DNA from 3 places in the Ochrobactrum quorumnocens genome. Region 3 is predicted to be linked to each of the others. Evidence: riboswitches for the same ligand, from Rfam matches in the RefSeq annotation. Region 3 holds a riboswitch; each other region holds the start of a gene.
What was found. A riboswitch is a leader RNA that binds a small molecule or an ion and turns the genes downstream of it on or off. The one in region 3 is predicted to bind cobalamin.
Positions count from the first base shown of each region.

Region 1: linked by a shared signal. The riboswitch ahead of CES85_RS16215 (CbtB domain-containing protein) and the one ahead of metE (5-methyltetrahydropteroyltriglutamate--homocysteine S-methyltransferase) in region 3 are both predicted to bind cobalamin.
Region 2: linked by a shared signal. The riboswitch ahead of nrdH (glutaredoxin-like protein NrdH) and the one ahead of metE (5-methyltetrahydropteroyltriglutamate--homocysteine S-methyltransferase) in region 3 are both predicted to bind cobalamin.

Region 1 covers NZ_CP022604.1:1,379,216-1,383,430, reverse strand. The annotation lists gene CES85_RS16220 (cobyric acid synthase) at 1-1,178, shown strand, start outside; cobalamin riboswitch at 1,200-1,438, shown strand; gene CES85_RS16215 (CbtB domain-containing protein) at 1,490-1,678, shown strand; gene CES85_RS16210 (CbtA family protein) at 1,767-2,492, shown strand; gene cobU (bifunctional adenosylcobinamide kinase/adenosylcobinamide-phosphate guanylyltransferase) at 2,498-3,031, shown strand; gene cobW (cobalamin biosynthesis protein CobW) at 3,036-4,085, shown strand; gene cobN (cobaltochelatase subunit CobN) at 4,089-4,215, shown strand, end outside.
Region 2 covers NZ_CP022603.1:1,297,953-1,302,167, forward strand. The annotation lists gene nrdE (class 1b ribonucleoside-diphosphate reductase subunit alpha) at 1-2,025, opposite strand, end outside; gene nrdI (class Ib ribonucleoside-diphosphate reductase assembly flavoprotein NrdI) at 2,001-2,420, opposite strand; gene nrdH (glutaredoxin-like protein NrdH) at 2,447-2,668, opposite strand; cobalamin riboswitch at 2,962-3,179, opposite strand; gene CES85_RS06140 (SDR family oxidoreductase) at 3,280-4,110, opposite strand.
Region 3 covers NZ_CP022603.1:1,477,311-1,481,525, reverse strand. The annotation lists gene CES85_RS06980 (polysaccharide biosynthesis protein) at 1-1,320, opposite strand, end outside; cobalamin riboswitch at 1,691-1,960, shown strand; gene metE (5-methyltetrahydropteroyltriglutamate--homocysteine S-methyltransferase) at 2,065-4,215, shown strand, end outside.

The sequences.
Region 1 (4,215 bases), on a different replicon from region 3:
GGGGCGAGGCACGCGGCCGCTATTATCAACAGTTGAAGCCGCAACTAATGGCGGCGGTGATGGAATCTTTCGCAAAGGTCAGCGACGGTGCTGATCTTGTGCTGATCGAAGGGGCCGGTTCGCCTGCCGAGATCAATTTGCGCGCTGGTGACATCGCCAATATGGGCTTTGCGACGCAAGCCAATGTGCCGGTAGTGCTGGTGGGTGACATTGACCGGGGCGGGGTGATTGCCTCACTGGTCGGCACGCACACAATTTTGTCAGAAGAAGACCGTGCGATGGTGCGTGGGTTTCTCATCAATAAGTTTCGCGGTGATATTTCGCTGTTCGATGATGGCTTGACTGCGATCACAGACTTTACCGGTTGGCGTTCTTTCGGCGTTGTCCCGTGGCTCAAAGCAGTGTCGCGTTTGCCAGCAGAAGATTCGGTCGTGCTGGAACGGGCAACGCGCGGTGATGCCCAGGCGCTGAAAGTAGCAGTGCCAATGCTGCCGCGTATCGCCAACTTCGATGATCTTGACCCACTTAAGGCGGAAGCACAGGTTGAAGTTGTCATGGTTCCGCCTGGTCAGCCTTTGCCCAATGACGCAGGCCTTGTCGTTCTGCCGGGAACAAAGTCCACGATAGCCGATTTGATTGCCTTCCGAGAAAACGGTTGGGAGCATGATCTTCATGCTCATGTGCGACGCGGGGGGTATGTTCTTGGTATTTGTGGCGGATTTCAGATGCTTGGAAGCCGCATCAGTGATCCTGACGGTATCGAAGGGCAGGTTCGCGAGATTGAAGGGCTTGGATTGCTCGATGTTGAGACGGTCATGGAGCCGGAAAAAGTAGTGCGCAATGTCGCGGCTCGCTCGATGCTTTTTGATACAGCCCTTGAAGGTTACGAAATCCATATAGGCCGCAGCATAAGCAGCACGGGGAGCGCAGATATTATTCGACCGTTTGCCCGGATAGATGACCATGATGACGGAGCGGTATCAGCGAATGGCCGGATCATGGGCACTTATCTGCATGGTGTGTTCGGTGCCGATGCATACAGACACCAGTTTCTGGCTTCTCTCGGCGTCAGTGGTTCGGGCATAAACTATCGCGCGAGCATAGAAGCAGCACTTGATGAGCTGGCCGACGGATTGGAGCGGTGTCTCGATATCGATGGGCTGTTCGCACTCGATTGACGCCGTCATAGCGAAAGCCTAGTGTCCTTTTACGCAATAGGTTTTTGCCGGGACGAATCTCGGCAATACCAAAAGGGAATGCGACGGACGGACCCATATCGGGCGTCTTTATCGCAGCCGACCCCGCGACTGTAGAACGGAGAGGGATGAGGCAGGCCGGGCAACCGGCAACCACTGGAAACCATCGACTGGTTTCTGGGAAGGTGCTTCACTCCTTACGACCCGTGAGCCAGGAGACCTGCCTGCTGCGTGAAGGACATTGTGTCCGTACCCCATGGGAGGTTTTCCCAGCTGCCTGCACGGAGGTTGTCATGGCTGCGCGTAAAGAAAATTCACTTTCAACTACCCTCCCTCTACCCCTTGCTGCTCGTCTTGGTACGGCGGTGGTGTCGCTTATGCTCGGCGCGTTCCTGATCTACGGCGTCGGTCTTGCGCATTCAGATACGCTGCATGATTCGGCGCATGACACGCGTCATTCCTACGGCTTTCCCTGCCACTAAGCTGCTCGATCAAGCTTGTACGATTTGGTGCATTGAAACGCTCGATGGTGGACGGCCATCTGAGCGAAATTGCTGTTGAGGGTATGAAATGTTGATCCGTTATTTGTTGGCTACGCTTGCTGCGGGCCTTTTGGCTGGGCTTTTGGTCACGCCTGCGATGTATCTAAAGACTGTGCCGCTGATCATTCAGGCGGAAACCTATGAAGACGCCGGTGGCGGTCATAGCCATGGTGATGTGGAAGCTGCCGCGCCACATGATCATGCTGCTGCTGCGCCTGCAGCCAGCGAAGGCGAAGAAGCTGGAGCCGAACTGCCATTTGGCCGTCTCGGCAACACGGTTCTTGCCAATCTTGTCGCGGGCGCAGGCTTTGCGCTGTTGCTTGGCGGTGTTGCATTGCTGCTTGGCCGACGTATCACGCCGCAAAACGGCATTTTCTGGGGGATGGCCGGTTTCTTTGCGATCGCATTTCTGCCAGCTCTTGGGCTTTCGCCGGAATTGCCGGCTATGCCTGCTGCAGATTTGGCGCAACGTCAGCTCTGGTGGCTTTCAACAGTCGTTCTGAGCGGTGTCGGCATTTATTTGCTGGTTCTTCGCGGCGAGGTCATTTCCAAGATCCTTGGTCTGGTTCTGATCGTTGCGCCGCATCTTTACGGCGCGCCGCATCCTGAAGATATTTCCTCGCCAATTCCATCGCTGCTTGCCTCGCAATATGCTGTCGCGTCTCTTGCGACCAATCTCTTCATGTGGGCGGTAATCGGCCTGGCACTTGGCTGGTTCATTCAGACTTACGCAAAATCGGAAGTCGAAGGCTGATAAACATGGCTTCGCCCGGAAATGAAAATGCGAAAATCACATTCGTTCTTGGCGGAGCCCGCTCAGGAAAATCGTCGTTTGCGGAGACAATGGTCGAGACGTCCGGGCTTCAGCCTGTTTATCTGGCGACAGGACGTGCGTTCGATTCTGAAATGGAAAGCCGTATCGTAACGCATCGCGACCGGCGCGGTCCGCAATGGCAAACGCAAGAAGAGCCGCTTGATCTTGTGGGCGCTCTTGAAAAACATACAGGTAATGACCGCTTCGTGCTGGTTGATTGCCTGACGCTCTGGATCACCAACCTGATGATGGCAGAGCAGGACATCGCGAATGCAACTGATGTTCTCGTTGCCACACTACCAAAGCTTTCCGGCCCGGTTGCTTTCGTCTCCAATGAGGTAGGGCTGGGCATTGTGCCGGAAAATCGTATGGCGCGGGAATTTCGCGACCATGTCGGTTTTTTGCATCAGGCGGTGGCTACAGCGGCAGATGAAGTTTATTTTCTGGCGGCAGGATTGCCGCTCAAAATGAAGGGATAATTCGATGCATGGTCAGAAGATACCGGCAACCGTGATCACGGGATTCTTAGGTTCTGGCAAGACAACGATGATCCGCAACCTGTTGGAAAATGCCAATGGCAAGCGGATTGCGCTCATTATCAATGAGTTTGGTGATCTGGGCGTTGATGGCGGTATTTTGAAAGGTTGCGGCATCGAGACTTGCCGCGAGGAAGATATCATTGAGCTGAACAATGGCTGCATCTGCTGCACCGTGGCAGACGATTTTATCCCAACAATGACCAAGCTTTTGGATCGTGCAGATCGTCCTGATCATATCGTCATTGAAACTTCGGGTCTTGCCCTGCCGCAGCCGTTGGTCGCAGCCTTCAACTGGCCGGAAATCAAGACACAGGTTACAGTCGATGGTGTGGTGACTGTGATTGATGCTGCAGCCGTTGCCGAAGGTCGTTTTGCTGACGATCACGACAAGGTCGATGCGCAGCGTGCGGCGGACGAATCTCTTGATCATGAAAGCCCTTTAGAGGAACTTTTTGAGGACCAGATTCATGCGGCTGACCTCATCGTTCTAAATAAGTCTGATCTTATCGATGCGGCTAAGCTTGATCAGGTGAAAGCCGATGTGGCAGAGCGTTCATCGCGCCGCGTCAACATGGTGCCTGCAAGTTTCGGCAAGCTCGGTGCCGATGTACTGCTCGGTCTTGGTGTGGGCACGGAAGACGATATTGCCAATCGCAAATCGCATCATGAAATCCATCATGCTGATGGTCATGAGCATGATCACGATGAGTTCGAGAGCTTTATTGTTGAGGCCGGATCGGTTGCCGATCCAAAGGCTTTTGCAGAAAAGCTAAAGACTGTCATCGCCGATCACGATGTTCTGCGTCTTAAGGGCTTTGTCGATGTACCGGGCAAGCCGATGCGTTTGGTTGTGCAGGCGGTTGGTCCGCGTATCGAACATTATTTCGATCGCCCATGGGGTGCTGGCGAGGAGCGCAAAACGCGCCTCGTCGTCATCGGTCTACATGACATTGATGAAGTGGCAATTGCCGAAGCGGTGAAAGACGCCGCTTAATCCATGCATCTTTTACTTGCCCAGAAAGGTACGATTAACGACGGCAACGAGGCCATCGATCTTGGCCAGACGCCGGGTGACATACTGTTCCTTTCCGCTGCCGACACCGAATTGGCCAGTCTTGCCCAAG
Region 2 (4,215 bases), 180 kb from region 3:
ATAGGTATCGATGATCTTTTCCGGTCCGATCTCGTATGCGTCCTGATAATATTCCAGATTATCATTCGTCATGAAAGCAGCCGGGTAGTAAACGCGGCCAATCTTGCCTTCCTTACGAATTTCGATCTTGGAAACGATCGGATGGATCGAAGAGGTCGAATGATTGATGTAGGAGATCGAGCCTGTCGGCGGTACGGCTTGCAGGTTCTGGTTATAAAGTCCGCCTTCCATGACGGCCTTCTTCAGTTCCTGCCAATCTTCCTGCGTCGGGATGGCAATACCTGCATCTTCAAAGAGTTGGCGCACCTTGTCGGTCGCAGGCTCCCAGACCTGATCGGTATATTTGTCGAAATATTCGCCAGAGGCGTATTTTGACTTCTCAAAGCCCTTGAACGAGCTGCCCTGTTCGATGGCAAGGCGGTTAGAAGCTCGGATAGCGTGATAAGCCACCGTATAAAAGTAGATATTGGTGAAATCGACGCCTTCATCCGAACCGTAATAAATACGCTCCCGAGCGAGATAGCCGTGCAGGTTCATCTGACCAAGGCCAATGGCATGGCTCTCGTCATTGCCGCGTGCAATAGATGGAACTGATCCGATGTGGCTCATGTCGGCAACAGCCGTCAGCGCGCGGATCGATGTTTCAATCGTCTTGCCAAAATCGGGGCTATCCATGGCTGCTGCGATATTGAGCGAGCCGAGATTGCAGGAAATATCCTTACCCAGATATTCATAAGACAGATCATCATTAAAGACGCTGGCTTCACTGACCTGAAGAATTTCCGAGCAAAGATTGCTCATGGTGATACGGCCATCGATCGGGTTGGCGCGGTTCACCGTGTCTTCGAACATGATGTAAGGATAGCCGGACTCGAACTGAATTTCCGCCAGAACTTGGAAGAAGTCACGTGCATTGATCTTCTTCTTGCGAATACGGCCATCATTGACCATTTCGCGATATTTTTCGGTGACGGAGATTTCCGTCATCGGCACGCCATAGACGCGTTCAACGTCATACGGCGAGAAGAGATACATATCCTCATCGTTCTTGGCGAGTTCAAAGGTGATATCCGGGATTACCACGCCAAGCGACAGCGTCTTGATGCGGATTTTCTCATCCGCATTTTCGCGCTTGGTGTCGAGGAAGCGCATGATGTCGGGGTGATGCGCGTTCAGATAAACGGCGCCTGCACCCTGACGTGCACCAAGCTGGTTTGCATAAGAGAAACTGTCTTCCAGCAGCTTCATTACAGGGATGATGCCCGACGACTGGTTCTGGATCTGCTTGATTGGTGCACCGGCTTCACGGATATTGGTAAGGCTCAGCGCCACGCCGCCGCCGCGCTTTGAAAGCTGCAAGGCGGAGTTGATCGAGCGGCCAATCGATTCCATGTTATCTTCAACACGCAGAAGGAAGCACGAGACGAGTTCGCCACGCTGCTTTTTACCTGCATTGAGAAAGGTCGGCGTCGCTGGCTGATAACGGCCCGCAATGATTTCATCGACCATTTCACGCGCATGTTGTTCATTGCCGCGCGCAAGCGCAAGCGCAACCATGCAGACACGGTCTTCATAGCGCTCAAGATAGCGCTGACCATCAAAGGTCTTCAGCGTGTAGCTGGTGTAATATTTGAACGCGCCAAGGAAAGTCGGAAAGCGGAACTTCTTGTCATAGGCATGATCGAAGAGATCGCGCACGAAATTGAAGGAATACTGGTCCAGCACTTCGCGCTCGTAATAGCCTTCGGTGACCAGATAATCGAGTTTTTCACGCAGATTGTGAAAGAACACCGTGTTCTGGTTGACGTGCTGAAGGAAATACTGCTGCGCGGCCTGACGGTCGCGTTCAAGCTGGATTTTGCCTTCATCGTCATAAAGGTTCAGCATCGCATTGAGCGCGTGATAATCGAGCCCGGTTTCAGGCAGCTTTGCTGCCTTGCTTGCTGCCGACGCCGATGGCTCCTGCTTTTCCGATGAGGCGACCGTCTCGCGCTCACGGGTCAAGGTTGTGTCTGCCGTGTCCAAAATCGTTCCATCCCGTCTCTAACATTGCCAAGGTCTTCGTCAGTTCCCAAAAGCTCGAAACGATAGAGGTAGGGAACCTGACACTTGGTAGAAATGATCTTACCGGCGAGGCCGAAGGCTTCACCGAAATTGCTGTTTCCTGCGGCGATGACACCGCGAATGAGGGATCGGTTATCGGCATCATTGAGAAACCGAATGACCGGCTTGGGAACAGCGCCTTTCGCACCGCCGCCGCCATAGGTGGGGGTTACGAGCACAAACGGCTCATTCACCCGTAACAAGCCAGCATCGTCTTCATAGCTTTCCAGCGGAATGCGTTTTGAGCGCATTCCCAGACGCATCACAAAACGATGCGTGTTCTCTGAACGACTGGAAAAATATACGATCTGGCCCATTGCGAAATCCCGACAGCGATTGGGCTTTATGCGAGCGAGCTGATCATATCCGGACGGAAACCAGCCCAATGGGTTTCACCCACAACAACAACCGGCACCTGACGGTAGCCGAGACCCTGAACGAGATCGTACGCATCGGCATTGGCGGAAATGTCGATGACATCATATTCAATGCCCTGACGGTCGAGTGCGCGAGTGGTGGCGGTGCACTGGACGCAGGCGGGCTTGCTATAGACGGTGACGTTCATTTTTTCCTCACTGGGGATCGGTTGTATCGGTTGCGACTTACTGGGATGAAGACGCAAAATAACGCTCACGCATTATCGAATGCGTGCAGAAAGACTCGGAAACTGGAGAAATGCGGCTCGCCCGAGTGGCAAACCAAAAGTACTAGCCCGTAAAGGGCGGACCGGAACTGTTTGGTCTCAAATTACTCGACATGCTTGTCACCCCGAAGCTTTGGAGGGGATATTCGGGGGCAGCAACAGACATGGCAAAACGCTGCCACATTCTATTACGCACCAACCGGACACCCCGCCCGTGGACGTTCACGTTCAAGGCAGGTCTCCTGGCTCACGACTCACCGCTTTGGTCCGCCTTCCCGGTTTTAACCAGTGGCATATGGACGTAAAGCTCATCGCTTACAGTTGCGGGGGCAGCTACGGCATAACCACATCCATCATGAATGCAACGCACCGTATTCCCATCTTCGCTTTTTGATTCTCACGAATCGCAAGAACCTTGAACACAAGATATAGTATCCGAAGTTAAAAAGTCGTCAATGGATAGACGGTTCAAAAAAATTAAATATGGGCTTTAATGAGGGGCACCTGTGAATAGCAGGGATATCTATCAGGCTTCACTCACTCGGTTTGATAGGCTTGGGCCGGAACTCGGGTTTTATAGCCTTCAACGCCATCCGATCCACAAGATGTGGTGCAATCAGCTTCAGCCACCGACCAAATCGCATCTGCCGCGTCATCAACACCTCGCGTTTGCGGCGACTGATTCCCTCGAGCATCAACTCGACCGCCTGCTGGACGGACATCATATTGTCTTCGCGAACACCGCTCACACCCAGAGCAGAGCCACTTGCCCCATAACCAACCTTGCGGATGTCGGTTTTCACCACACCGGGATAAATTATTGTCACCGATATGCCGCTCGGTTCCAATTCCGATCGCAGCGCCTCACAAAACCCGGAAAGTGCAAACTTGGTGCCGCTATAGGCTGAGCGTCCAGGGACCCCAATCAGCCCCGCAACTGAGGAGACAGCAACGATGCGTCCTTTGGTTTTAGCTAGATATGGCAGTGCTGCATGGATAGGCCAGATGCTGCCCCAGTAATTGAGCTCCATCAGATCATGCATCCACTGCAAGTCTTCCGGTTTGATCTCGGCAAAATTGGCGTGAGCTGACATGCCCGCATTGACGATCAGCGTATCAATTTGCCCGAAAACGGCAGCGGTCTTTTCTATCAGAGCAATGCAGTCCTTGCGATCAGTCACGTCAGTCGGCACCACCAGAACCCTGCAGCCCGACTGATCAAGTTCCCCAGCAAGCGCTTGCAACTTATCGACATTACGCGCCGCCAGAACCAGTGCCGCCTTGCTGCCATCGCGTATAGCGGTCTGACGCGCAGCCTCAGCTCCAATCCCGTCAGATGCTCCTGTTATGATTGTTACTTCCATGACAAGCCCCAGCTCGATTGAATGAAAATACGACGCCAAGTTACAGTTGCCGTCTTGTAACGTCCAGCGTTCCGAGAAGAGCCTGTTGCAAGCAGTTATGTGTTC
Region 3 (4,215 bases):
GAGTGTTCCGTAGTAATAAACGACAAGTTCCGCCCAGCGCTTTGTCGCGCCCATGACATTCGTTGGCCGTACGGCCTTGTCAGATGAAATCAGCACCATCCGTTCGACATCGGTCGCAAGCGCTGCCGCTGCAACGTTCAGCGTTCCAAACACATTGTTGCTGATACCGACCAGCGGGTTTTGTTCGACAAGCGGCACATGCTTATAGGCCGCGCAATGATAGACCGTATCAACAGCGTGTGTTTGAATTGCTTTTTCAACGCAATGCTGGTTTGCGACTGTGCCAAGCACCGGAATGACAACACAAGGTGCCATCTGACGTAGCTGCCGCTCGATCTGATAAAGTGCAAATTCACTGGATTCAAACAGCACGATACAGCTGGGATTCCACTGTGCAATTGTGCGGCAAAGCTGACTACCTATCGACCCGCCAGCGCCCGTCACCATGATGCGTCGGCCTTCGACAACTTCACGGAGGAGATCGACATCTGGCGGTACAGGCGAGCGCCCAAGCAAATCGTCAATCTCGACATTGCGCAGAGCGCTGACAAGATATTTGCCCGCAGTCAGATCAGCGATTGGGGGCAGAATACGCGTACTGACGGGGAGACGGCCAAGCAGACGCGCAAACTCCTGCCGCTGCTTCTGATCCAGTTCCGGCTCAGAAATGACGACCTGACTAATTCCAAAGTTTTCGATCAGGTTGGGGATCTGAGATACATCATAGACGCGAAGCCCGATAATATCCATTCCACTGAGCTGGCCCGTCGGGTCCACAAAACCGATCACATGTGTATCGCTATGGCTTCTCAGTGCTGTCGCCAGTTGGCGTCCGGGTTCGCCCACGCCAATAATCAGCGCGGTACTTGAATAGACCTTGCTGGTTTCAGCACTGCGTAGAAGCCATTTTGCACCAAAGCGGCTCGCCGAAACAAGGACAGTGCTCAAAAGCCAGTAGAGCAGCGGAACCGAACGCGGCAAACCAGAGCCGCCATAGGATTCCATAAGAAAGACCAGCGCCACCCAGAAGAGCGCCGCGATCGCCGTTGCCTGAAAAATCGGCCAGATGGCCCGTTCGGCGAGATAGCGAATAATCGCTCGATAAAGACCAAAACGAACAAAGACTGGAATAGCCAGAGCCGGAGCGATGGCGATCAGGAAAATCTGCGTCTGCGTTGGGATAAAAACAAAGCCAAGACGCATAACAAAGGCGAGATAGGCACTGAGCAACAACAAAAGGCAGTCGCTCAGCAGAAGTATGATCTGCTTACCGACACGCGGTAACAAAGCCAGTCTTTGCCAGGGATATCTGAAACTCATAGAATATATCCTGCCCCCCTCAAGGCGGAAAACGATCAATCGCCGATGAGGATTCGGCCCAATTCAACTCTTTTTAATCAGTGATATCAGACATCTAAGTTAGATAACTGACAACGAAACCAGCCCAATATTTGCACCGTTAGCACGAGTCACTCATCGGAGCCATATCAATTGAGATTGCACACGCTTACAAAAACTATGCCTACTCCCCTAATTATATGTTGTTATTAGAGTTTTCTTTAATTCTCTATCTAATCTTCCAGTCATCCACCTCCATCTTTAGGCCAATAAAAATCGGCAGCAGGAACTTCAACGTCATAAACATATAAACATTTCTTTATATGATATTGACACAACTCAGAGCTTCCGACAAACTAATGAACGTTATGGTTCTTCCGTCAACCTGTGCGACGGAAGCTAAGAGGGAAACCGGTGCGCGAGCGTTGATCCTCGAAAAGTCTATCGACTTTTCGGATAAGGTCATGCGTGAGGATAAAGATAATCCTGCAAAACCGGTGCTGCCCCCGCAACTGTAAGCGGCGAGCTGAAATCCATCATGCCACTGGAACGAAAGTTTCGGGAAGGCGGATCGAAGCGCTGACCCGCGAGCCAGGAGACCTGCCATGACAAAACAACGTCCACGGGCGGGGTGTCCCGGAGTGTCGCAGGTCTGGTTGCCAAAAGCAGCCTTTTCGCGCACGTCTGTAAACCCGCGCCCCCATCTATATCGGGGTATATATAGCCATGTCACAAACCACCGTCGCTACCGCCACCCTTGGTGTGCCGCGCATCGGCCGTCATCGCGAACTGAAATTTGCACTCGAAGCTTTCTGGGCGGGTAAATCGTCTGAAGCAGAACTGCTCACGATTGCCAGCGCTTTGCGCGCGGCCAATTGGGCCGAACTGCGCGATCACGGCATCACGAAAATTCCATCCAACGACTTCTCCCTTTACGATCATGTGCTCGATACAGCTGTAATGGTCGGCGCCATCCCTGCCCGTTACGGCTGGTCCGGCGGCGACGTATCGCTCCAGACCTATTTCGCCATGGCGCGTGGCAGCGAAGGCAAAACAAGCAACGATTGCGGTTGTGGCAATCAAGAACATGGGCGTGAGAATGGGCACGCACATAGTCATGGTGTGACTGCGCTTGAAATGACCAAGTGGTTCGACACCAATTATCACTACATGGTGCCAGAACTCACCGACGATCAGGAGTTCAGGCTTGTCGCCCGCAAGCCGGTGGAACACTTCCTCGAAGCCAAGGCACTGGGTATCCACACACGTCCAGTTATTCTTGGCCCGGTTACATTCCTGAAGCTGGCTAAATCCACCGCTGAAGGCTTTAATCCTGTAGCCTTGCTGCCAAAGCTGCTGCCGGTTTATGAAGAGTTGCTGCGTGAACTTGCAAATGCCGGTGCCGACTGGGTGCAGATTGACGAACCAGCGCTGGTTCTCGATCTCACCCCAAATGAACAGGCCGCATTTGAACTTGCTTACCAGCGTCTTGCCACAGCTTCCGACGCAAAAATCCTGCTTGCGACCTATTTCGGTGAGCTGGGCCACAATCTCGACACTGCATTGGCTTTGCCGGTCGCAGGTCTTCACGTCGATCTGGTACGCGGCGCAAATCAGCTTAACGACATTGTAGCGAAAGCACGCCCCGATCAGCATCTGTCTCTCGGTGTGATTGACGGCCGCAATATCTGGCGCGCCGATCTCAATGCCATCATCGACCACATTCTGCCCATCGTTGAAAAGCACGGGCTGGAACGCATCGAAATTGCCCCATCCTGCTCGCTCCTGCATGTACCGATTGATCTTGAACTGGAAACCGGACTCGATGCAGAACTTAAAAACTGGCTCGCTTTTGCAGCACAAAAGATCGATGAGATTGCTATCCTCGGACGTGCGCTTTCGTCAGGCAAAAGCACGGTTCTTGCAGAACTGAAAGCCGCAAGTGAGGCCATTGCAGCCCGCCGCACATCGCCAAAGGTCCACAGTCTGGCTGTTGAACAGCGCGTTGCCGCTGTCACGGAAGCTCAAAAGAAGCGCAACAGCGTGTTCACCGAGCGACGCAAAATTCAAAGCGACAAGCTCGGCTTACCCACTTTCCCCACCACGACGATCGGCTCTTTTCCGCAGACCCCTGAAGTGCGCAAAGCACGCGCAGCGGTCAACAAAGGTGAGATCAGCAATGCGCAGTATGAGAGCTTCATCCAGCGCGAAACTGAAGCCGCCATTCGCTGGCAGGAAGAAATCGGCCTCGATGTACTGGTGCATGGCGAGTTCGAGCGTAACGACATGGTTCAGTATTTTGGCGAGCAGCTCTCGGGCTTCGCTTTCACAAAATACGCCTGGGTGCAGAGCTATGGCTCGCGCTATGTCCGCCCTCCGATCATTTTCGGTGACGTTTCCCGTCCTGAGCCGATGACGGTTGACTGGTGGAAATACGCGCAGTCACTGACGGATAAGCCTATGAAGGGCATGTTGACCGGGCCTGTGACGATCCTCAACTGGTCGTTTGTTCGTGATGACATTTCACGCGCCGCAACCTGCCGACAGATCGCGCTCGCCATCCGTGACGAAGTGAGCGATCTGGAAGATGCGGGTGCCACCATGATCCAGATCGACGAGGCCGCCTTGCGCGAAGGCTTGCCGCTGCGTCGCACTGACTGGTCGACCTACCTCGATTGGGCTGTCGAAAGCTTCCGTCTGTGTTCAAGCGGTGTGGCCGACCAAACACAGATCCATACCCACATGTGCTATTCGGAGTTCAATGACATCATCGATGCCATTGCTCATATGGATGCCGACGTGATTTCGATTGAAACTTCACGCTCACGCATGGAGCTGCTCGATGCGTTCAAGTCGTTTAAATACCCGAACGATATC